Regions from separate parts of the Lysinibacillus sp. A1 genome, predicted to be linked through region 3. Evidence: riboswitches for the same ligand, from Rfam matches in the RefSeq annotation. Region 3 holds a riboswitch; each other region holds the start of a gene.
The links. Region 3 has a riboswitch for thiamine pyrophosphate ahead of PI85_RS22505 (ABC transporter substrate-binding protein). Riboswitches for the same ligand answer to the same signal wherever they lie in the genome.
Positions count from the first base shown of each region.

Region 1: another riboswitch for thiamine pyrophosphate. It lies ahead of thiC (phosphomethylpyrimidine synthase ThiC); the one in region 3 lies ahead of PI85_RS22505 (ABC transporter substrate-binding protein).
Region 2: another riboswitch for thiamine pyrophosphate. It lies ahead of thiW (energy coupling factor transporter S component ThiW); the one in region 3 lies ahead of PI85_RS22505 (ABC transporter substrate-binding protein).

Region 1 covers NZ_JSZM01000014.1:110,462-118,081, forward strand. The annotation lists gene PI85_RS13430 (hypothetical protein) at 1-6, opposite strand, end outside; gene PI85_RS13435 (methyl-accepting chemotaxis protein) at 261-2,363, shown strand; gene PI85_RS13440 (AEC family transporter) at 2,693-3,622, shown strand; TPP riboswitch at 3,689-3,803, shown strand; gene thiC (phosphomethylpyrimidine synthase ThiC) at 3,948-5,726, shown strand; gene PI85_RS13450 (catalase) at 5,932-7,437, opposite strand.
Region 2 covers NZ_JSZM01000012.1:220,845-228,464, reverse strand. The annotation lists gene PI85_RS10605 (ABC transporter ATP-binding protein) at 1-261, shown strand, start outside; gene PI85_RS10600 (ABC transporter permease) at 251-1,060, shown strand; gene PI85_RS10595 (ABC transporter permease) at 1,057-1,854, shown strand; gene PI85_RS10590 (PotD/PotF family extracellular solute-binding protein) at 1,851-2,924, shown strand; gene PI85_RS10580 (tetracycline resistance MFS efflux pump) at 3,425-4,621, shown strand; TPP riboswitch at 4,681-4,788, shown strand; gene thiW (energy coupling factor transporter S component ThiW) at 4,883-5,386, shown strand; gene PI85_RS10570 (VWA domain-containing protein) at 5,479-7,620, opposite strand, start outside.
Region 3 covers NZ_JSZM01000041.1:50,776-58,395, reverse strand. The annotation lists gene PI85_RS22525 (TatD family hydrolase) at 1-223, opposite strand, end outside; gene PI85_RS22520 (ABC transporter ATP-binding protein) at 213-962, opposite strand; gene PI85_RS22515 (ABC transporter permease) at 937-1,710, opposite strand; gene PI85_RS22510 (thiamine-binding protein) at 1,707-2,000, opposite strand; gene PI85_RS22505 (ABC transporter substrate-binding protein) at 2,002-2,997, opposite strand; TPP riboswitch at 3,153-3,263, opposite strand; gene parC (DNA topoisomerase IV subunit A) at 3,388-5,826, opposite strand; gene parE (DNA topoisomerase IV subunit B) at 5,823-7,620, opposite strand, start outside.

The DNA.
Region 1 (7,620 bases), on a different contig from region 3:
TGTCATGCAAGTCACTCCAATCATTTTATCTAATAAATAATATACCATATTTTACTATAATTTAGTATTTTAAGTGTATGTTTTACTAATTGGTGCAACTCGAATGAGTCATAAGTACTTTGAAATATATAAGGAAAATCTATTAATATGCCTGTATTTTTATCTATAATTATGTAAATTTCTACTTTATTCGCTAAATATTTTATTGAGATACGACCTTCCATCCATTATGATTATTTATAAAAGTGGGGGTGTTTGTGATGAAGAAATCAAGAGGAATTGCATTGAAACTATCTTCCCTAATAATAGGATTGTTTCTAGTATTATTTTTATCCTATACAGTGACAACGGGGATTATTATAAAAAAGCAAAGTGTTAAAGATGCAGAGTATGGAACATTGCAAACGGCTGAATCATCAGCGGCGATTATGAGCGAGCGCTTTAAAAAAGCCAATACAACATTACAAACAACGAAACGGATCGTTGAAAGTATGGAGAAGAATAAGACGCTATCTACCAAAGGTGTTTTAGACATCATGGAAAATAATTTAGCCAATAATGATGATTTATTAGGGGTAGGAGCTATCTTTGAACAGAATTCTCTTATTGTAAACCCAAATGATGAGGCTACATTGGTAGATTCCAAAAAACGTTTTGGGCCATACTTAAGTAAAAATGGGAATGAAATAACGACCACTCTTATTGAAGGTGTAGATGATAAAAATGTATCCCAATGGTACTGGGTACCAAAAGAAGAGGGACGGACTGTTTTAACGGAGCCCTATGACTATAGTGTAAACGGTCAAACCGTACTAATGACCACAATTTCTGTACCATTAGTCAATGCTTCAGGGAAGTTTTTTGGTGTATTGACGGCGGATGTGTCGATAGATTATTTAAATGAGCTGACAATGTCTGTTGCTCCGGAAGGCGGCTATGCAGCAATTATTACAAATAACGGTGTACTAACAGCTAACAGTTTCGGTAAAGAGCTGGACGGTCAAAATATGCAAGATGACTCTGCTTGGACAAGCATAAGTAAGACAATGGAAAACGGCGAGCTAACAAGTATGTACATAGAGTCTAATGAACTAAAGGATAAAGCTTATAATGTGTTTGCTCCAATGATTTTAGAGGACATTGACGAAACTTGGACCGTTCAAATCGTATTAGCTGAATCAAAAATTTTAGAAACATATAACCATGTATTTGTATATACGATTATTGCATCCATTATAATGGTAGCCCTGATGACTGCTGCAAGTGTACTATTTATTTACAAACAGTTAAAGCCGCTCAAGTTTTTACGTGCTTCAATTGAAACAGCAGCAGCAGGAGATTTAACACAAAAAGTAGAGGAGAAATATATTAAACAAGATGAAATTGGGGCAGTCGCACTGGCCTATAATAATATGTTGGAAAAAACTAATAGTGCTATTAAAGCCGTGTTAAACTCCACGACTCTATTGAACCAATCTTCTAATCAGGTCCATGAGGCGTTTACTGAAATCGTGTCCTCTAGTCAAGAGGTATCAGTAGCCATTAATGAAATTGCACAGGGTGCATCGAAGCAATCAGAAGATACTGAAGAAACGAACTATCGTATGATGGATTTATCGGAACAAATAGACGCCATTACTGCACTTTCGAATGAAATGGACGATTTATCTCACAAGACAAATGTGACAACAGAAAAAGGCATGCAAGAGGTTCAAAGTTTACATGAACATAATATAGAGACGAATGAGATGAACGGCCGTATTCAGCAGCAAATGGAATCGCTAGCTTCTAATATTGCCAATATTAATCAAATTATTGCCTCCATTCAAAGCATTACGGAGCAAACTAATCTATTAGCTTTAAATGCAAGTATTGAGGCTGCACGAGCTGGTGAGCATGGAAAAGGTTTTGCCGTCGTGGCGGAAGAAGTAAGAAAATTGGCAGAGCAATCAAAAACTGAAACAGAAATTATTAAAAGCACGGTAGAAAGTATTTTAGAAAATTCTCAGCAAACAGTTGCAGTCATTGCATCAAATGCAGACTTAATGCAATCTCAAAATGAGTCCGTACAAAGCACGCAATTGGCCTTTAAAGATAATAGTGATTTGTCACGTGCAATTGCAACTTCTATTAGTGAACTAATGACACAGTTGTCTACTATGTTAGAGCATAAAAATCAAGCGATTATGTCCATTCAAAGTATTTCGGCAATCTCAGAGGAAACAGCGGCCTCTGCTGAGCAAGTAAGTGCCTCTGCAATGGACCAACAAGCTGAATTGCAAAAAGTGGCAGAGTCTATGCAAAATATGAATGATATCTCTAATGAACTGCAAGAGGTTGTTAATAGATTTAAGCTTGCGTAAAGAAAAAGGCCACCTAGAATCTAAAGGTAGCTCAGACTTTTTGATAAAAGGAATCGAGAAGATCATGCTCGATTCCCTTTTTATTTATCCTTCATTAAAAATAGTTCTTTGCTGCCCAATCATACACAGTCCTAAATGAATGAGTTTAGGTGATTCTTACATTGTGTACATTGTTCTCTTTCATTGATTTGATTTTTTGAATCTTTTCAACCATATGAACAAGGCGCGCCCCGTCCGTAGTGGAAGTCAACGGTTTTAATTATGAAAGTAAGTGGCATTGACCTAGTGCATGATCGACACTACTATTAAAAGGGAGGAGGGACATCAATATGGTGTATCTTGGAATGATTTTCTTTCAAATTGTCGCACCTATTTTAGTATTACTTGTACTAGGTGCTATTCTACAAAAGAAATTTCGCTTTAATTTAAAAGCATTATCACAGCTTATTACATATTGTTTTATGCCAGCCGCTGTATTTATTAATTTATATGAGACGAATATAAAGCTGTCTGTTCTAGGAGAAGTCGGATTGTTTGTTGTACTTTTTATCGGGAGTCAAATGCTGCTTAGTCACTTTTTAGCGAAAGGGCTTGGCCTCGCCAAAACTGAGGCGGCTGTTTTTAAAAATAGTGTAGTACTCATTAACTCTGGGAACTATGGGATTCCGGTAGCTCAAATGATTTTTGCCACTCAACCTATCGGTGTAGCCATCCAGGTTATACTCGTTATCTTTCAAAACATGACAACATATACGTATGGTTTATATAATTTAATTTCCTCTACTAAATCGGGCATGACGATTTTTAAGGATTTTATAAAAATGCCTATTATTCACGCTCTAATAATCGGAGTGGCCATGAATTATTTTGATATTGGCATTCCGCAGTTTATTAAAATACCAATAGACCATGTAGCAGATGGTTTTATTGCCGTTGCATTAATCACGCTAGGAGCCCAATTGTCTCAGCTGGAGATCAAAACGATGTTTAATAAAACAGTATTCGTCAGCTGCTTCACACGATTATTTATCGGACCAGCCGTGGCTTTAGTCATTATCTATGCGCTAGGTTTAGATGGGGTTGTGGCACAATCATTATTTATAGCGAGTGCTTTTCCCACATCCCGCAACAGTTCAAGTCTAGCATTAGAATATGATGTAGAGTCCGCAACAGCTGCTCAAACTGTTTTATTCTCAACCATTGTGAGTTGTATAACGGTCACGATTGTGATTTATATTGCGGATGTATTGTTTACCTAATAGAAAATATTTTAATGATATCTTCCATCTCTTAGCAATATCTGCTACACTAGCATCAAACTGAATAGTATTAACTAGGGGAGTCTGATGAGTCAGGCTGAGAGGGAAACGCATAGAGGTTTCTTGACCCTTTGGACCTGATCTGGCTCATACCAGCGTGGGAAAGTTAAGAAGCTATTGCCTATTACGTGCAATCAATAGACCCTTTACATTCATGGCCGGATCCAATTATTATTTTGGATTCGGCCTTTATTTATTGTATTGATTGTTGGGTGAGCTAGATTCGGTCCTTGCTTAAAATACATTTAAGGGAGAGAAGTAGCTCATGTCAGCAATTAGTGAAAAGAACATTACGATTATGTCTAACTTTGAAGGAAGTAAAAAGGTTTATGTGGAAGGATCTCGTCCAGATATTTTAGTACCAATGCGTGAAATTGCATTAAGTCCGACGACTGGTAGCTTTGGAGATGAAGAAAATGCCCCCATTCGGGTGTATGATACGAGTGGCCCATATACAGATCCGGCCTTTCGTGTGGATATTACAAAGGGCTTACCTGCTTTACGAAGTACTTGGATACAAGAGCGAGGGGATGTTGAGGAATACGGAGGGCGTACGATTAAACCGGAGGATAATGGTTTCCGTCGCGCTGATGATCCGCGTATCCATGAAAACGTCTTTCCGGAATTGGTGAGAAAGCCTTTACGTGCAAAAAAGGATGGAAATGTCACACAGCTTCATTATGCTCGAAAAGGAATTATTACACCTGAGATGGAATTTGTAGCGATACGCGAAAATATGGACCCAGATTTCGTACGTTCAGAGATTGCAGCAGGCCGAGCTATTATGCCTTCCAATATTAATCATCCAGAGGCAGAGCCAATGATTATCGGTCGTAACTTCCATGTGAAAATTAATGCGAACATTGGAAATTCAGCTGTATCATCCTCGATTGCAGAGGAGGTCGAAAAAATGACATGGGCTACACGCTGGGGTGCTGATAATATTATGGATCTATCAACTGGCAAGCATATTCATACAACGAGAGAATGGATTATTCGAAATGCTGCAGTACCCGTTGGGACAGTACCAATTTATCAGGCATTAGAAAAAGTGAATGGTGTCGCTGAGGATTTAACGTGGGAGGTGTACCGTGATACGCTTATTGAACAAGCGGAGCAAGGGGTAGATTATTTCACTATTCATGCAGGTGTCCTTTTACGTTATGTTCCTCTTACGGCAAGCCGTGTAACGGGAATTGTGTCTCGGGGTGGATCCATTATGGCGCAGTGGTGCTTATACCATCATCAAGAGAACTTCCTCTATACTCATTTTGAGGAAATATGCGAAATTATGAAAGCTTATGATGTAGCCTTCTCATTAGGAGATGGCTTACGCCCAGGGTCAATCGCGGATGCTAACGATGAAGCACAATTCGCGGAGCTGGAAACATTAGGTGAATTAACGGAAATCGCATGGAAGCATGATGTTCAAGTAATGGTGGAGGGTCCAGGTCATGTTCCCATGCATTTGATTAAAGAAAATATGGACAAGCAATTAGAGGTTTGTAAGGAAGCTCCCTTCTATACATTAGGTCCATTGACAACAGATATTGCGCCAGGTTATGACCATATTACATCTGCTATTGGAGCAGCAATGATTGGTTGGTTTGGTACAGCTATGCTCTGCTACGTGACACCGAAGGAACATTTAGGTTTACCTAATCGGGAGGATGTTCGAGTAGGGGTTATTACTTATAAAATTGCTGCACATGCTGCAGATTTAGCAAAGGGCCACCCAGGTGCACAGCAACGGGATGATGCACTGTCCAAAGCGCGTTTTGAGTTCCGCTGGCGCGATCAATTTAACCTTTCTCTTGATCCAGAGCGTGCAGTAGAATATCATGATGAAACATTGCCAGCTGAAGGAGCCAAAACGGCTCATTTTTGTTCAATGTGCGGGCCTAAATTTTGTAGCATGAGAATTTCTCAGGATATTCGTAATTATGCTAAGGAAAAGGATTTAAATACAACAGAAGCCATCCATGAAGGTATGAGGGAAAAGTCAGCGGAGTTTAAAAAGGCAGGTAGTCAAATCTACCAATAATAATAATGCAAGGCTTGTGTTTATTTCTAGACACGAGCCTTTTTTATGTTGGTTTCATAACTTAATAGGGAGATGAAAAAAAGGAATATATGCCTTTGCAAATAGAAATGAACGCTTAAACCTAGACGAATACAAAAAAGCTCCATGTGAATTATACATTCACATGGAGAAAAGTTGGATTTGGATATCAATAATAAGTGGAATATTAAACGTTTGTTGGTTGTTTTACGTATGGATTTGTAAGATCCATACCTTCTAATGAAAGACCCATTGCTTTTGCGACACCTTCACCATATGCTGGATCAGCTAAATAGCAGTGAAGAATGTGACGGCGTTTGATGAATTCCTCAACAGAAGCCATATCATTAGCCGTATTTTCAAATAGACGTTGTTGTTCTTCCGCAGTCATTAGGCGGAAAAGTTTACCTGGTTGCTCGAAGTAATTACTATCGTCTTCACGGAAATCATGAATTCCTGCATGACCATCAATGCGTAACTCAGGCTCTTTATGGTCTAAATTATGTTCCCATTCACCATAGCTATTTGGTTCATAGCCTAGTGTTGATCCAAGGTTGCCGTCAAAACGCATAGAGCCATCTCGGTGGAAAGTACGGAATGGACACTTTGGTGCGTTAACAGGAAGCATATAGTGGTTTACACCTAAACGGTAGCGTTGTGCATCCGCATAGGCAAAGATACGACCTTGTAACATTTTATCTGGTGAGAAGCTAATACCAGGGACGATGTTAGATGGTGCAAAGGCAGCTTGTTCCACTTCTGCAAAGTAGTTGTCCGGGTTTTTATTTAACTCAAACTCACCTACAGGAATTAATGGGAAATCTTTTTTATACCATACTTTTGTTAAATCGAATGGGTTGTATGGTAGCTCACGAGCTTGCTCCTCTGTCATAACCTGAATATACATTTTCCATTTAGGGAAATCGCCTTTTTCGATGGCTTCATATAAATCACGTTGTGAAGACTCACGGTCTTGACCGATTACCTCAGTTGCTTCATCACCTGTTAAATTTTTAATGCCTTGTTCTGTACGGAAGTGGAATTTAACCCAAACACGCTCATTATCAGCATTGATAAAGCTATATGTGTGCGAACCAAATCCGTGCATATTACGGTAACCAGTTGGGATACCACGGTCGGACATTACAATTGTAACTTGGTGAAGTGCTTCTGGTAATAGCGTCCAGAAATCCCAGTTAGAATTAGCGTTTTTCATATTTGTACGTGGATCACGTTTGACCACGTGGTTTAAATCTGTAAAGTGTAGTGGATCACGGAAGAAAAATACTGGTGTATTGTTTCCTACTAAATCCCAGTTGCCTTCTTCAGTATAGAACTTAAGGGCAAAGCCGCGGATATCACGCTCAGCATCTGCTGCACCACGCTCACCAGCAACTGTGGAGAATCGTGCGAACATATCAGTTTTCTTGCCCACTTCCGAGAAGATTTTAGCTTTTGTATATTGAGTTATATCGTGCGTTACAGTAAAAGTACCAAATGCACCTGAACCTTTCGCATGCATACGACGTTCAGGGATTACTTCACGATTGAAGTTTGCTAGTTTTTCAACTAGCCATACATCTTGAAGTAATAGAGGGCCGCGTGGACCTGCTGACATAGAGTCATGGTTACTTACTACTGGAGCACCACCTGCTGTTGTAAAACGACGGCTACGATCATTTGCGTTTGTCATATTAGTTACCTCCTGAAAATAATGTAAGTCAAACTCTTCGTCTATAACTATAACAAATATAAAATAGAATTGCTAGTACATTATAATAATTATCGTTAAAGAATTTTTATAGTAAGATATAAAATATAAATATATGCAGCAAAGAGCTTATTTATACTTAATTATCGTCCTAAATTTGTTGTT
Region 2 (7,620 bases), on a different contig from region 3:
TTAGAAATGACGACTATTGAGAAGGGGAAACTTGTTGTTAAAGTAGATACACAGTTATTCCGTGGCGTACATTATGAGCTATCTACGTATGATAAAGATGGCAATGAATGGCTAGTCCATTCGTTGAAAAAAGCTGAAGTAGGGACAGAAATTGGCTTAGACTTTGATCCAGAGGCGATTCATGTAATGCGCTTAAATGAAACAGAGGAAGAGTTCGATAAACGATTGGAATCGTACGGAGACGACGAAGATGCAAGCTAAGACATCAAAATCAGCGTTATTTCCATATGTTTTATGGATTGCCCTTTTTGTTATCGCGCCGATTGCACTCGTTGTTTATTATTCCCTACTCGATTTACATGGCAATTTCACGCTCGATAATTATAAAGCGTTCTTCACTTCTGTTTACTTAAAAATGACATTAAGCTCGTTCTGGTATGCATTTTTAATTACATTCTTTACATTATTAATTTCATATCCAACTGCTTACTTTTTAACAAAAACGAAACACAAGCAGCTTTGGTTATTGCTTATTATTATTCCTTCATGGATTAATTTATTGTTAAAAACATATGCCTTTATTGGTATCTTTGGTTTATACGGGCCGATCAATGCATTTATCGAAGTGTTTGGCTTTGACCCAAAGCAAATGCTCTTTACAGATATTAGCTTTGTTTTTGTATCCGTGTATATTTTTATTCCGTTTATGATTTTACCGATCTTTAACTCTTTAGATCGTTTAAATCCAACACTTATTTATGCGTCTCGTGATTTAGGTGCATCTGCTTTTACAACATTCCGTCGCGTTGTTTTACCATTGACAATGGATGGTGTTAAATCAGGTATTCAGGTTGTCTTTATCCCTGCTCTATCACTTTTCATGATTACTCGCTTAATTGCAGGAAATCGTGTTATCACCCTTGGTACAGCGATTGAGCAGCAATTCCTTGTGACACAAAATTGGGGAATGGGTTCAACCATTGCCGTGTTCTTAATTTTATTTATGGTAATCATTATGCTTATTACGGGACAAAAAGATAAAGGAGGTCGCGTGCGATGAACAAACTTTCTGCATCAGCCAAAGTCTATTTAACGATTGTTTTTATCGTTCTGTATGCACCCATTCTCTATTTAATCTTTTACTCGTTCAATAGTGGTGGCTCCATGAATAACTTTGAGTCCTTTACTTTAGAGCATTATAAGGCTGTTTTTGAAGATTCAAGGCTACTTGTTATTTTAATTAATACCGTTATCGTAGCATTACTTTCAGCTCTAATTTCTACTATTATTGGAACGTTAGGAGCAATCGGTATTGTAACAGTCAAGGATTCAAAAATGCGTAATACATTATTGTCCTTAAACAATGTTTTAATTGTCAGTCCAGATGTCATCATTGGTGCAAGCTTTTTAATCTTATTTACAATGGTGGGCATTAAATTAGGCTTTGCTTCAGTATTATTAGCACACGTAGCGTTTAGTGTACCAATTGTAGTGTTAATGGTTTTACCTAAATTGTTAGAAATGAATAAATCACTAATTGATGCAGCATTAGATTTAGGAGCAACCAAAAAGGATGTTATGATGCGTGTCATTTTACCATATATTCAGCCAGGTATTTTTGCAGGTTTCTTCCTAGCTCTTACGTATTCCTTAGATGATTTTGCTGTGACATTTTTCGTAACCGGCAATGGCTTCAGTACATTATCGGTAGAAATCTACTCGATGGCTCGCGCGGGAATTTCTCTAACAGTTAACGCTATTTCTGGTTTAGTATTCTTTGTAACAGTTATCGTTGTGGTTGGCTATTACTTCATTACAAGTCGCACAAGTAAAAGAACGGAGGGACAACAATGAAGTCATTAATTCAAGCGACCATCGCTATACTTGTTGTTTCTGCCCTTTTATTTTATGCTGCTGATGCCTTAAGTGCTGGTGGAGGTAAGAGTGGAAAAGACACTTTAACCATCTTTAACTGGGGAGAGTATATTGATCCTGATCTATTGAAAGAGTTTGAAAAAGAAACAGGTATTCATGTCATTTACGAAACATTTGACTCCAATGAAGCTATGATGACTAAAATACAGCAAGGTGGTACAGCGTACGATATTGCTGTCCCTTCTGAGTATATGATTGAAAAAATGAAGGAAGATAATTTATTGATTCCTTTAGACAAAGCGAAAATCCCGAATTTAAAAAATATTGATCCATACTTTTTAGATTTACCATTCGATGATAACAATCAATATTCAGTTCCTTATTTCTGGGGAACAGTAGGAATTGTTTATAACCCAAAGCTAGTTGGGAACTTAGATTTCTCCTCCTGGGATGACTTATGGGACCCTTCACTAAAAAGAAAAGTATTTTTAGTAGACGGTGCCCGCGAAGTGATTGGGATGGGTTTAAATAGTCTTGGACACTCCTTGAATTCATTGGATAACGATGAACTGCGTGAAGCAACTGACAAGCTGATTACACTTGCGCCAAACGTAAAAGCGATCATTGGGGATGAAATTACGCCATTAATGATCAATAATGAAGCAACAGTGGCCCTCACTTGGTCTGGTCAGGCAGCGGACATGATGTCTGAAAATGAAGAGTTGGACTTTGCTGTTCCTGAAGAGGGTTCCAATTTATGGTTCGATAATATGGTTATTCCAAAAACCTCAAAAAATATTGATGGTGCACATGCCTTTATCAATTTTATGCTAAGTGCTGAATCTGGTGCTCAAAATGCCGATTATGTTGGCTATTCGACGCCTAATATCGCTGCGATGGACTTAATGGACCCAGAAGTAGTTGCTGATGAACGCTATTACCCTTCTGAAGAGCAACGTGATACATTAGAGGTCTACAAAAACTTAGGCCCAGATTACTTAGGTAAATATAATGAACTGTTTTTAGAATTTAAAATGAGTATTCGATAATTTATAAGAGCGATTTGGTCTAGAAACCAAATCGCTCTTTTTCTGTAAGCATTCAGTTGTTTGACTATATTCAAAAAGCAATTCTACTAGTAGCCTGTGGTAGATCATCTTCACAGCCCCCTCTCCTATAATCCCTTTGTCTATGTTTAAATTGCTAACAATCATTTGCACTTCTTTATCCATGAAAAGACCATGTATTCTACGTGCCATTACATCTGCTCATCATAGCTTCATCTAAACAATATTATTCACTTTTATCACGCTATTTCATTTCAACAAAAATTGCTTCTAGGCAAAAGTCTATACGCTCTCACTTCCCCCTAACTATTCATGTTTATTAATCAATTAGATGATATTCCATTGTGAAGTTTTCTGAGAAAAAAACTTTTCTGAAAAACCATTCTAACGATCGGATCAGTTACAGCAATCTCAACTATTAGCCAGCTATAATTCTTTATGATAGACTGTACTATATTTGATTACATAAAGGGGGTTTTTCGATGACCCAGCAGAAGTCCAATAAGGCGGCTTTGTATATATTAATGTTTAATATGTTTATCGCAATGGGGAGTATTGGAATTATTATTCCTGTAATGCCGGAATATTTAAGAATATTTGGAGCAGCAGGACAAGTTCTAGGCATGCTTATTGCTACGTTCGCCTTGGCTCAATTCGTATTTTCTCCAATTGCTGGGAATCTTTCTGACCTGTATGGGCGGAAAAATTTAATTATTTTCGGTCTTATACTAACAGGACTTGCACAAATCGGTTTTGGCCTCTCTACAGATGTTTGGATGCTCTTTTTGGCACGCTTTTTAGGTGGCCTTGGCTCTGCATTTGTTGCACCTCCTATTATGGCTTTTGTAGCAGACGTGACAACTTATGAAGAACGCGGAAAAGGAATGAGTATGTTAGGAGCTGCAATGTCGTTCGGCTTTATGATTGGCCCTGGAATTGGTGGTTTCCTCGCAAAGGTTAGCTTACATTTTCCATTTTTCATGGCGGGAGCTGCCGCCATTTTAGCGTCTATTTTATCGTACTTTTTATTACCATCTACAAAGCCAAATACTGCGCAAAATAGACAAAAGCAAGATAATCTGGTGAAACAGATGGCTCGCTCTGTACATATGCCTTATTTTGTTATGTTAATTATTATGATGGTATTCTCATTTGGGATTGCTAACTTCCAAACAACCTTATCCCTATTTGTGACAGAAAAATTTAATTACTCACCTGGCGATATTGCTACCATTCTAGTTGTTGGTGGAGCATTTGGGGTAATTGTACAGATGTTTATCATAACGCCACTCTTTAAACGCTTTGGTGAAATGAAAGTAGTTTTGGTCAATTTATTTATTGCCTCCGTTGCTATTTTCTTAATATTATTTGTTTCAGGTTTTGCACTAATATTAGTTATAGCAACCATCTTCTCAACGGCAACAACGTTAATTCGTCCAGCTGTTAATACACTCATCTCAAAACTTGCTGAAACAGAGCAAGGATTTGCAGCCGGCTTGAACAATGCCTATATGAGTCTTGGAAATATGATTGGACCCGCTTTAGCTGGTTTCTTATTTGACTGGAATATGAATAGTCCTTATATATTTGGTGCCATTATCTTATTAGCCTGCTTCTTCCTTGCCCTGATTTGGACATTGAAAAAGGCACCACAGCTTATGCATCCAGATTCACACTAATCATCAAAGCTTATTGACTATTGATTCAAGTATGTTACACTTCTAAAAAATAGAAAAATTTTTACCACTAGGGGAGTCTTTTAAAGGCTGAGACGTATATGGTTATATACGGACCCTTCGAACCTGATCTAGTTCATGCTAGCGGAGGGAAGTGGCGCTTCTTGCTATTTTCAGTGTATAAGCAAGGCCGCTTCCTGTCGTTTGAAGGAAGCGGCTTTTTTCATTTTCCTAGTGGCTAAAACGAAAAGGAGCGCACCTATCATGTCTATTCGAAAATTAACAATTATGGCTTTATTAGTAGCGATTGCCGTTGCAGGCTCTACGTTCATCTCCATTCCAACTGGGATTGCTCGTGCCTACCCTATACAGCACGCTATTAACGTAATAGGAGCCATTATACTTGGACCCTTACCTACAGTTGTAGTGGCCTTTGTGACGGCTATCATTCGTATCCTTACAGGAACAGGTTCACTGTTAGCCATTCCTGGTAGTATTATTGGTGCATTATGCGCAGGGCTTGCCTATAAATATAGCTGTAAAATGTGGTTAGCCGGTATGGGTGAAGTGATCGGCACTGGTCTTCTCGCATCACTTGTAGCAGTACCCTATGCAAAGATACTTATGGGCACATCCGTAGCGGCCTTATTTTTCATGCCTGCCTTTTTAATATCAAGTTCAATTGGAGCAATCTTAGGTATTGTAGTAGCTAGCAGTTTGCGGAAAACGGAGCTAGTAAAATATTTTAATTCCCGCTCTCTTTATTAAAGAACGTCGTTGATATAACTTAGAGGATTTCTCTCCATGCATATATACAAAAAGCAGTGCGAAATAATTCACACTGCTTTCACCTAACTAAATTATTGGCGTTTTTTCATACCCTTTAATAATTGTGCTACATTCGTATCTTCTGCCTGTACGGGGGGATTTTCTACAAGTTGCCCCTTTTTCTTCGGCTTCGTTAGGAAATTCCAGCCAAAGCGTCTTATTGTAATATCAATAAAGAATAGGAGCATACCTGCAAGGAGAAGCCATGTCGCAATGTTTTGACGATCCGCCCCTCGCTTTGTAAAGTCACGGAACACTTCTTGTGGTTCTTTTAAAACAGCACCACCAGTTTGTTCGGTTAATTCTTCTATTAATTTATCATTAGCAGGAAGAAGTTCATACTCAGCACTATAGGGAACACTTAATCCAGCCTGATAAATCGTTTCCTTTTCATCAGCGATACGGAAGAAGATTAATCCCGGGTCAGCTTGTACTACAGCACGAACCTGAGAGGCTGATATAGTTTCAAGCTGTGTGTCTAACTCTTCACCAGCTTCATTAACCGCAACAATATCTAAAAAGGCTGCTTCATTTGTAGGATCTGTAATCATAAAGGACCCATCTGATTCTATTCTTACATCATAGGCAACATCATTATAACTTGGGAGCATTTGTGAAATAAGCGTTTGCCAAAATGTGCCCCAGTTTTGCCATCTTGCCCAGTCGCCTGACCACTTTCCTGTTGAATCAGAAGTGAATGCGAATGTTTTGCCAAGACCGTATTGCCATTGTGCTAACACCGGATCTTCTTTTTCGCTTTCAGCCACGACGGTAGCACCCTGCTTTGCGGTTGTTCCGATATAAGCATTCATTTGTGGAACCCCATTGGCAAATAGTGTATTCCATCCCCCTGCATTATAAAGTATTGGATAGAATGGGTTATCCTCAATGTACGTACGGGAAATCATAGCTGTTTCACGAGATAAAATGGAAGGAATAGTTTGCTCATCGATAACATTGTAGAAACGTCCGCTTCCCATCTCACTCAGAGCTTCCAATAAGTTAGCATCCGCATCTTGACCAATAGCCACTGTCGATAAAGTTATTCCACTATCTTTTCCTTGTTCAATTAAATCTTCATAATTTCCTGGCTGTGATTGTCCATCTGTTAAAAGAATAATATGCTTACGTTGCAGTTTTATATCTGCTAGGTTTTCATATGCTTTTGCAAGTGAACCATAGATTTCTGTCCCGCCTCCTGGTGTAACAGATAAAATGGTATCCACTGCCTCTTCTTTATTGTTCAGAGGACCAGTCTCTATAATTTCCCAAGGCCGATCATCAAATGCTATAAATCCTAATGTATCTTCATCACGTAGCATCTCAACTGAACGTGCTGCCGCTTCCTTCGCAAGCTCTAGCTTGGACCCTGACATACTACCAGAGCGATCTAATACAATGACAAGTCCTAATGAAGGTAATTGTTCTTTCCCCTTAATTTCCATTTCAACAGGTAATAATGTTTCAATTGGCGTTTTAAAATAACCACCTAAACCAAAGCTATTTTCTCCACCAACCATTGCAAAACCAACACCAAAGTTTTTGACTGCTTGCTCTATCACACTCATTTTCGCCTCACCGACTAAATGTCCTGGCACATTATCGAAAATAATGGCATTATATTGCAAATAACTGGAGAGTTCATTTGGTAAGCCTTCAGGTGATTTTACATCATAGGCTATTGATTGCTGACCGAGTGCCTCCGCTATTGGTGAAGCTGTTTCATAGCCATTCACAATGAGTAAATGTGGTTCGCTTTGTACCATTGTGACACTTGTTAATTTATTGTTTTCAAATATTGCGTCTTGTCCTACTTGAACAACGGCTTCATATTTCACCAGCCCTTCACCAGTCGCTGCATGTTTATAGGTAAACATATTCGTTCCTTCGGCTAGCTCAACTGCCTCACGATGAATCAGTTCATCATTTTCATATAATAGTAGCTCGCCCTTTCCAGCTGAAGTTGCATGCACTTCTGTTACCAGTTGTTGTTGCTCACCCACATAGGCAACTTGTGGGGACACAAAGCTTTTTAATGAAACATCATTCACAACAGGCTGACTAAAGGGCACAACATCCACACTAATATTGGAGCCTTTAAACTTCGTGGCGAAATCTAAAGCATTGCCCTTTGTCTCATTGCCGTCTGTTAAGAGCACTAAGCGTGTTGCTTT
Region 3 (7,620 bases):
TCCAATTAAATAAAGCTTTCTCTTCTATTTCACTCGGTAAAGGCTGTTCGGGATGGAAACCAAAAGCTGCCTTCACTTTGGGATAGACCTTCGCTAAATTCAACGTCTTTTGACAGGAGGACAGCTGCATACTCACCGCAATTAGTGCCTCTACTTCTTCCAATAAAGAAGGTATTTCCACATCCTTATACTGATCTAAATGAATATGGGCATCAATCAACATGCAAATCCCCCTTTTCTTCCTGTAAATACATGAATAACTGTTGCTTCAAGGCTGTGAATGTAGCCGAATGACGGATTTCTTCTTTGCGAGGACGCTCAAACGGCACAATGATTTCTTTTTTCACCGTTGCTGGCCGTTTCGATAAAACAAGTATACGATCTGCTAAAAAGAGTGCCTCCTCAATACTATGTGTAACAAATAAGATAGATTTTCGATGTTCCTCCCAAATGGACAGTAGCCATGCCTGCATTTCCAATCTTGTAAATTCATCGAGCGCAGAAAATGGTTCATCTAGACATAAAATAGGTTTATCACTGACAATGGCACGGATGAAGGATACACGTTGTTGCATCCCTCCAGATAGCTCGTTTGGATAAGCATGGCTAAAGGAAGCAAGTCCTACCTTTTCTAGCCACCCCTTTGCACGTTCAACATTAGGCTTTTGCTGCAATTCCTCAACAATTGTTACATTCTCTAAAATAGTACGCCAAGGCAGTAGACAGGGCTGCTGTGGCATATAGCCAATTGTTCCTCTTTTTCGTTGGATTTCCTCTCCATTTAATAAAATCGCCCCTTGATCAACCGAAGAGACCCCACCAATTAATTGAAAAAGGGTACTTTTACCACTGCCGGATGGACCTACAATGGCCACAAACTCACCATCCTTGACATCAAAGGAAATATCATCAAGAACATGTAGACTGTTAAAGGACTTAGCGATGTTTTGAATGCTGAGCATGATAACCTCTCCCCTTTACCATTAATTTTTCAAGCAAACGAATACTACTAAATAACAATAAGCTTAACAAGACAATCGCAAAAATTGCGACAAACACTCGATCTGTACGGAAGGAGGATTGTGCTAAGGTCATGTATACACCAATTCCCTTTTTCGCACCAAGCCACTCCGCAATGACTGCCCCCATTACGCTATACGTTGCAGCAATTTTCACACCCGAAAAAATTGCTGGGTAGGCATGTGACCATTCTAGTTTCCAAAACGTTTGAGCCTTCGTTGCACCAATCATTTCAAAGTAATGCTTTAACTCGGGTGCTGTTTGGCGAAAACCGTCCATTGCCGCAATGACAATAGGGAAAAAGCAAACGAGACAAATAATGATAAGCTTTGGTAATAAGCCAAAGCCAAACCAAATAATAAGGAGCGGTGCTAACACAAGAATCGGTATGTTTTGCGACATAATGAGAATCGGATAAAATAATGACCGAATAAAAGTAAAACGATGCAAAACAATTGCCACTGTTAGACCACAGCCAACCCCAATAGCAAGTCCTAGTAAAGCTAATTGCACGGTAGCCAGAGCATGTGGCAGGAACGTCTGATACGATTGAAAGCCTTCTACTACAATTATGCTTGGTGCTGGAAGGAGCCAAGGAGGAACATCAGCTATATGCACAACAAGCTCCCATATGAATAAGAGGAAGGCGATAAAAATTATCGTCCTTCCTTTTTGTAATGCCCGTTTCATGATTGATATTTCTCCGTTAATGTAGCCATTGTAATCCCGTTTGGTTGATATAAAATTTTTACTTGTGTAATGACATTAATGGCTCCTAGCTCGACCATCTTAACATTCATTTTCTCAATGATTTGAAGAAGCACTGGAAGCTCACCCTCCATCGTTGTTTCAAGTGGATGAACCTCATACTTCACACCAGATGCATCAATAACTGCAATGGCCGCATCTACATAAGGGATGACATCCTCATACTTTTCTGTCTTTGGAATGATTTGGACACTGATCAATGAATTTGCCATGTTAATTGGCCTCCTTTTTTGGTAAAAACTCATTCGTAAACGCTTGTTTAGCATCAAATTCGCCTTCTAATACTTTGTTGCTCGACATCCATTTAGCATAGTTTTCCCACACTGAAAGCTTTTGCTCTCCCCATTGTTTAGCATCGTCCTGATATTTATCAGCCAACCACTCTTGGCTTTTATGCACTAACTCCTTATCTAAGTCAGGTGCCGCTTCTAGTAAAATATCAGCCGCTTCATTTGGATGTTCGATCGCATATTCATAGCCCTTCGATGCAGCTGCAACAAAAGCTTTGACGATGTCTGGATTGTTTTGAATCATTTTTTCATTAGTTGCTAAAACAGGTGTATAGTAATCTAACTGATTACTGTAGTCTGTTAAATACAGCATATTAATCTTTTCCCCACGAAGCTCTGCCTCAATCCCTGTCCAAGCATAATAAATCCAAGCAAAGTCGATGTCTTTTTTCATCATCGTGAAGAAATCTAAATCTCCCGCATTGACAATATCTAATTTATTTATATCAGCGTTTTCTTTTTGCATTAATGATTGTAATACGGCTTGTTCGAGTGGCGCTCCCCAACCACCATATGTTTTTCCTTCAAAGTCCTTTGGAGATGTAATACCCTTTGATGCTACAGAAGCAAATCCAGATGTATTATGCTGGATGATGGCCGCTATTGAGACAAGTGGCACAGCCTGAACACGAGCCTGTGTAATGCCCTCCTGATAGCTCACGCCAAATTCTGCCTTACCAGAAGCTACGAGCTGATCGGCTCCTGCCTCTCCTGGCATAATAATCTCAACATCTAAGCCCTGATCTTCAAAATAACCGAGCTTTTTCGCAACATACAATCCTGTATGATTCGTATTTGGTGTCCAATCGAGAACCACTGACACCTTTTTCTTTGTATCAGCAGCTTGCTTGTCCTCCTTGTCGCTACAGCCCACTAACATCAATAGTGCCGCTAATAGAATAAATAACCATTTTTTCATGCTAAGTCCTCCCAGTTTGTAATATGAAAGTGTTCATGAATGAATGTTGTCACCAGAAGAAAGCGTAATATACGGTTGGTAAGATATTGCTTGGAAAACAAAAAAACGCCTAGGATTCCTCCCAGACGTATTGCAATCAATCTCCAAAACTTTTGCTTTTTTGAATAGATGTTCCCTACGCTGGTACGAGCCAAATCAGGTTCAAAGGGTCAGTGTCTATCGGACACAATCTCAGCTAGCCATAACTAGCCCCCCTACATTCTTTCGCTATGAACTTTTCGATGATTATTATACCCATAGTTGATCTAAAATGACAAGATGCTATTTTTAGATAGTTGTTCCACTCCAACCAAATAGCCCAGCTCTACTAGATAGAAACTGGGCATGGTTTTAGCTTGGTTTTTGTTCTTTTTTGGCCGTTAAGACATGGGAAATGGCTCCATCTGTTGCAATATCCACTTTAAATGAACCATTAGAATGGCGATCAGCACGCGTCAATGCATGAACATCAATAAATTCTTGGACGCCTTTTTCAGTTTCAATCACAACCTGTTCATCGTCTGTCGCTTGAATAACAGCGACAATTCGGTGAGGATTTGCTTTTAATTCTGTTAGGACTTTAAGGCCGCGTTTGGCACGACCTGCTACTTCTACCTCTGCGACATTCATTTTCTTGACAGCCCCTCGTTGTGTCACAATAACGACATATTGTGTTTCATCTGGCTGTAGAACATTGACCCCAACTAAAGCTTCTCCATCTTTTAACGTAATCCCTTTAACGCCACCTGTTTTCACACCAGTAACCGGTAATTCCTCGATAGGGAATCGAATAGCATACGCCGTATCAGTTGTTAAGAGCAATTCCACATCATCCGTCATAAATGATGCATAAATCATTGCATCGCCCGCTTTAACATTCATTGTTTTAATCGGCTTCGAGTAACGCGTCACTGCATAATCTGCGAGCGGTGAACGTTTAATTTGTCCATCTTTCGTAGCAGTTAAAATATACGTATTTGGTTGTTCAAATGTTTCAAAGCCATAGACGGCAATAATTGATTCATCTTCACTTGTTGGCACAATACTAGAAATATGCTGACCAAGGTCCTTCCAACGAATATCAGGCAATTCGTGAACTGGCTGATAAATATAATTCCCTCTATTTGTAAATAACAATAGATGATGCTGCGTATTTAAGTTTGCTTCATACAATAAATAATCGGAATCCTTCATCGCAAAATCTTGACCATTGGAAGCGGCATGGGATCGTGTAGAAGTACGTTTAATATAGCCATCTTTCGTGACAGTCACCACAACCTCTTCACTTGGAACAAGGACATCTAATGTAATTTTAATTTCTTCTATTTCTTGTTCAATTCTCGAGCGACGCGGCTCTGTGAAGCGTTTTTTAATATCTAGTAATTCTTGTTTAATGACACGTACAAGCTTGGCCTCGCTTTGTAAAATTCCTTCTAGCTTGGCAATCAATTTATTTAAATCATCCTGTTCTTGGCGGAGCTCTGTAATATCGGTATTCGTTAAACGATATAATTGCAGGCTCACAATCGCCTCTGCTTGTACCTCGGTAAAATCGAACTTTGCCTGTAAATTAAGCTTGGCATCCTTCTTATCATTAGAAGAACGAATTGTCGCAATGACTTCATCTAAAATAGACAATGCTTTAATTAATCCATCTACAATATGGGAACGATCCTTAGCCTTTTGTAAATCATATATAGAACGATTTGTGACCACTTCTTTTTGGTGAGTAATATAGGCATCCAATAATAATGGCAATGTCATCATCGTTGGGCGACGATTATGAATCGCAATCATATTAAAATTGTAAGCTACTTGTAAATCTGTTGTTTTAAATAAGTACTGTAAAATCCCTTGTCCAGGAACATCCTTTTTCAGCTCGATTACGACACGTAACCCTGTACGGTCAGATTCATCACGAATTTCAGCAATCCCTTCAAGGCGTTTATCTACACGCTGCTCATCAATTTTTTTTACAAGATTCGCTTTATTCACATCGTATGGTAATTCGGTAACAACGATTTGCTCTTTGCCACCCTTAATAGGTTCCACCACAGCCTGCGCACGAACTATAATTTTACCGCGCCCTGTTTCATATGCCTTTTTAATGCCGTCCACACCTTGAATAATACCGCCTGTTGGGAAATCTGGACCTTTGAGTACTGTCATTAATTCATCCACTGTTGCAGTAGGCTTGTCTAAGCGCATCAATACAGCATCCAGCACTTCATCTAGTGCATGAGGTGGAATATCTGTTGCATAACCCGCAGATATCCCTGTAGAGCCGTTGACTAGTAAATTAGGGAAACGTGCTGGTAAAACAGTTGGCTCCATATCCTGATCATCGAAGTTTGGTACGAATTCAACCGTTTTCTTCCCGATATCTCGTAACATTTCACCCGCAATCGCAGATAATCTTGCCTCAGTATAACGCATGGCAGCTGGCGGATCTCCATCAACTGAACCATTATTCCCATGCATTTCAATGAGCATATGACGAGCTTTCCAATCCTGACTCATACGTACCATCGCCTCATAGACAGAGCTATCTCCGTGTGGATGGTAATTACCGATTACATTACCGACTGTTTTAGCTGATTTACGGAAAGGTTTTTCGTGTGTATTGCCTTCTGTAAACATCGCATATAAAATACGACGCTGTACAGGTTTAAGACCGTCACGTGCATCTGGCAACGCGCGGTCTTGAATAATATATTTACTATAGCGACCAAAACGGTCACCCATTACTTCTTCTAAAGGTAAATCTTGAAACTTTTCTGTGCTACTCATGCTTGGCCCTCCTCTTGTTGGATGAATTCATTTTCTAAAATGTTAGCATCATCCTCCATACCGAAGTCTACATTGGCTTCGATCCATTTACGACGCGGCTCTACCTTATCGCCCATTAATGTCGTGACACGTCTCTCTGCACGTGCACCATCCTCGATTGTGACACGAATTAATGTACGTGTGTCAGGGTTCATTGTTGTATCCCATAGCTGGTCTGCATTCATCTCACCAAGACCTTTATAGCGCTGTAATATGTAACCCTTTCCAACTTGTTTGATGGCCTTTTGTAAATCGTTTTCTGTCCAAGCATATTCAATTACTTCTTTTTTGCCAGTCCCTTTAGAAACTTTATATAGTGGCGGTAATGCAATAAAGACTTTACCAGCCTCTATGAGCGGACGCATATAACGGTAGAAGAACGTTAATAGCAATACTTGAATATGAGCGCCATCCGTATCAGCATCAGTCATTATGACTACTTTATTGTAGGCTGAATCCTCTACTGCAAAATCTGTTCCAACACCTGCACCAATCGCATGAATAATCGTTGAAATCTCTTCGTTTTTCATAATATCCTGGAGTTTTGCTTTTTCCGTGTTAATCACTTTCCCGCGCAGTGGTAATATCGCCTGGAATGTACGATCGCGACCTTGTTTTGCAGATCCACCCGCTGAATCACCTTCGACTAAATATAATTCATTTTTCGCCGCATTACGTGACTGTGCAGGTGTTAATTTACCTGACAGAATCGTACTACCCTTTTTGTTTTTCTTACCATTTCGCGCATCCTCACGAGCTTTACGAGCCGCTTCACGTACTTGCTGCGCACGAATTGCTTTACGCACAAGAGAAGCAGACAATTCAGCATTTTCCTCTAGCACATATAAAATTTGCTCAGACACCACACTATCTACTGCTGAACGAGCCTCACTTGTACCAAGCTTGCCCTTTGTTTGTCCTTCAAATTGTAATAAGTGTTCTGGAATACGGACAGATACGATAGCAGCTAAGCCCTCTCGAATATCCGTTCCTTCTAAGTTTTTATCCTTATCCTTTAATAAGCCAATTTTTCTTGCGTATTCATTAAAGACACGCGTCAGAGCTGCTTTTGCACCTGTTTCATGGGTACCACCATCTCGTGTTCGTACATTATTAACAAACGACAAAATCGTTTCAGAATAACCGTCGTTATATTGGAAAGCAAACTCTACTTCAATATCATCTTGAATACCTTCCACATACTTCACAGGATGAAGAACATCTTTCTCTTCATTCAAATACGCAACGAAAGCTTCAATGCCGTTCTCATAAAAGAACACATCATTTTTGCCTTCCTCGCGCTCATCAATTAATTCAATTTTTAAGCCCTTTAATAAAAAAGCTGACTCCCTTAAACGTTCTGCTAACGTATCATAATTATATTTTGTAACAGAGAAAATCGTTTCATCAGGTAGGAAATGAACAAGCGTACCTGTCTGCTTCGTTTGACCAATTTCTTCAAGTGTTGTCACTGGATGTCCACCATGCTCGAAGCGCTGGCGATATTTTTTGCCATCACGATGGATGGTTACTTCTAAAAATGTTGATAGCGCATTCACGACAGAAGAACCTACACCGTGCAAGCCGCCACTCGTTTTATATCCGCCTTGTCCAAACTTACCACCTGCATGAAGGACGGTAAAAATAATTTCAGGAGTAGGTTTACCCATCTTATGCATACCAGTTGGCATTCCACGGCCAAAGTCGCGTACGCTAATACTCTGGTCTTTGTGAATCTTGACAATAATATGAGAT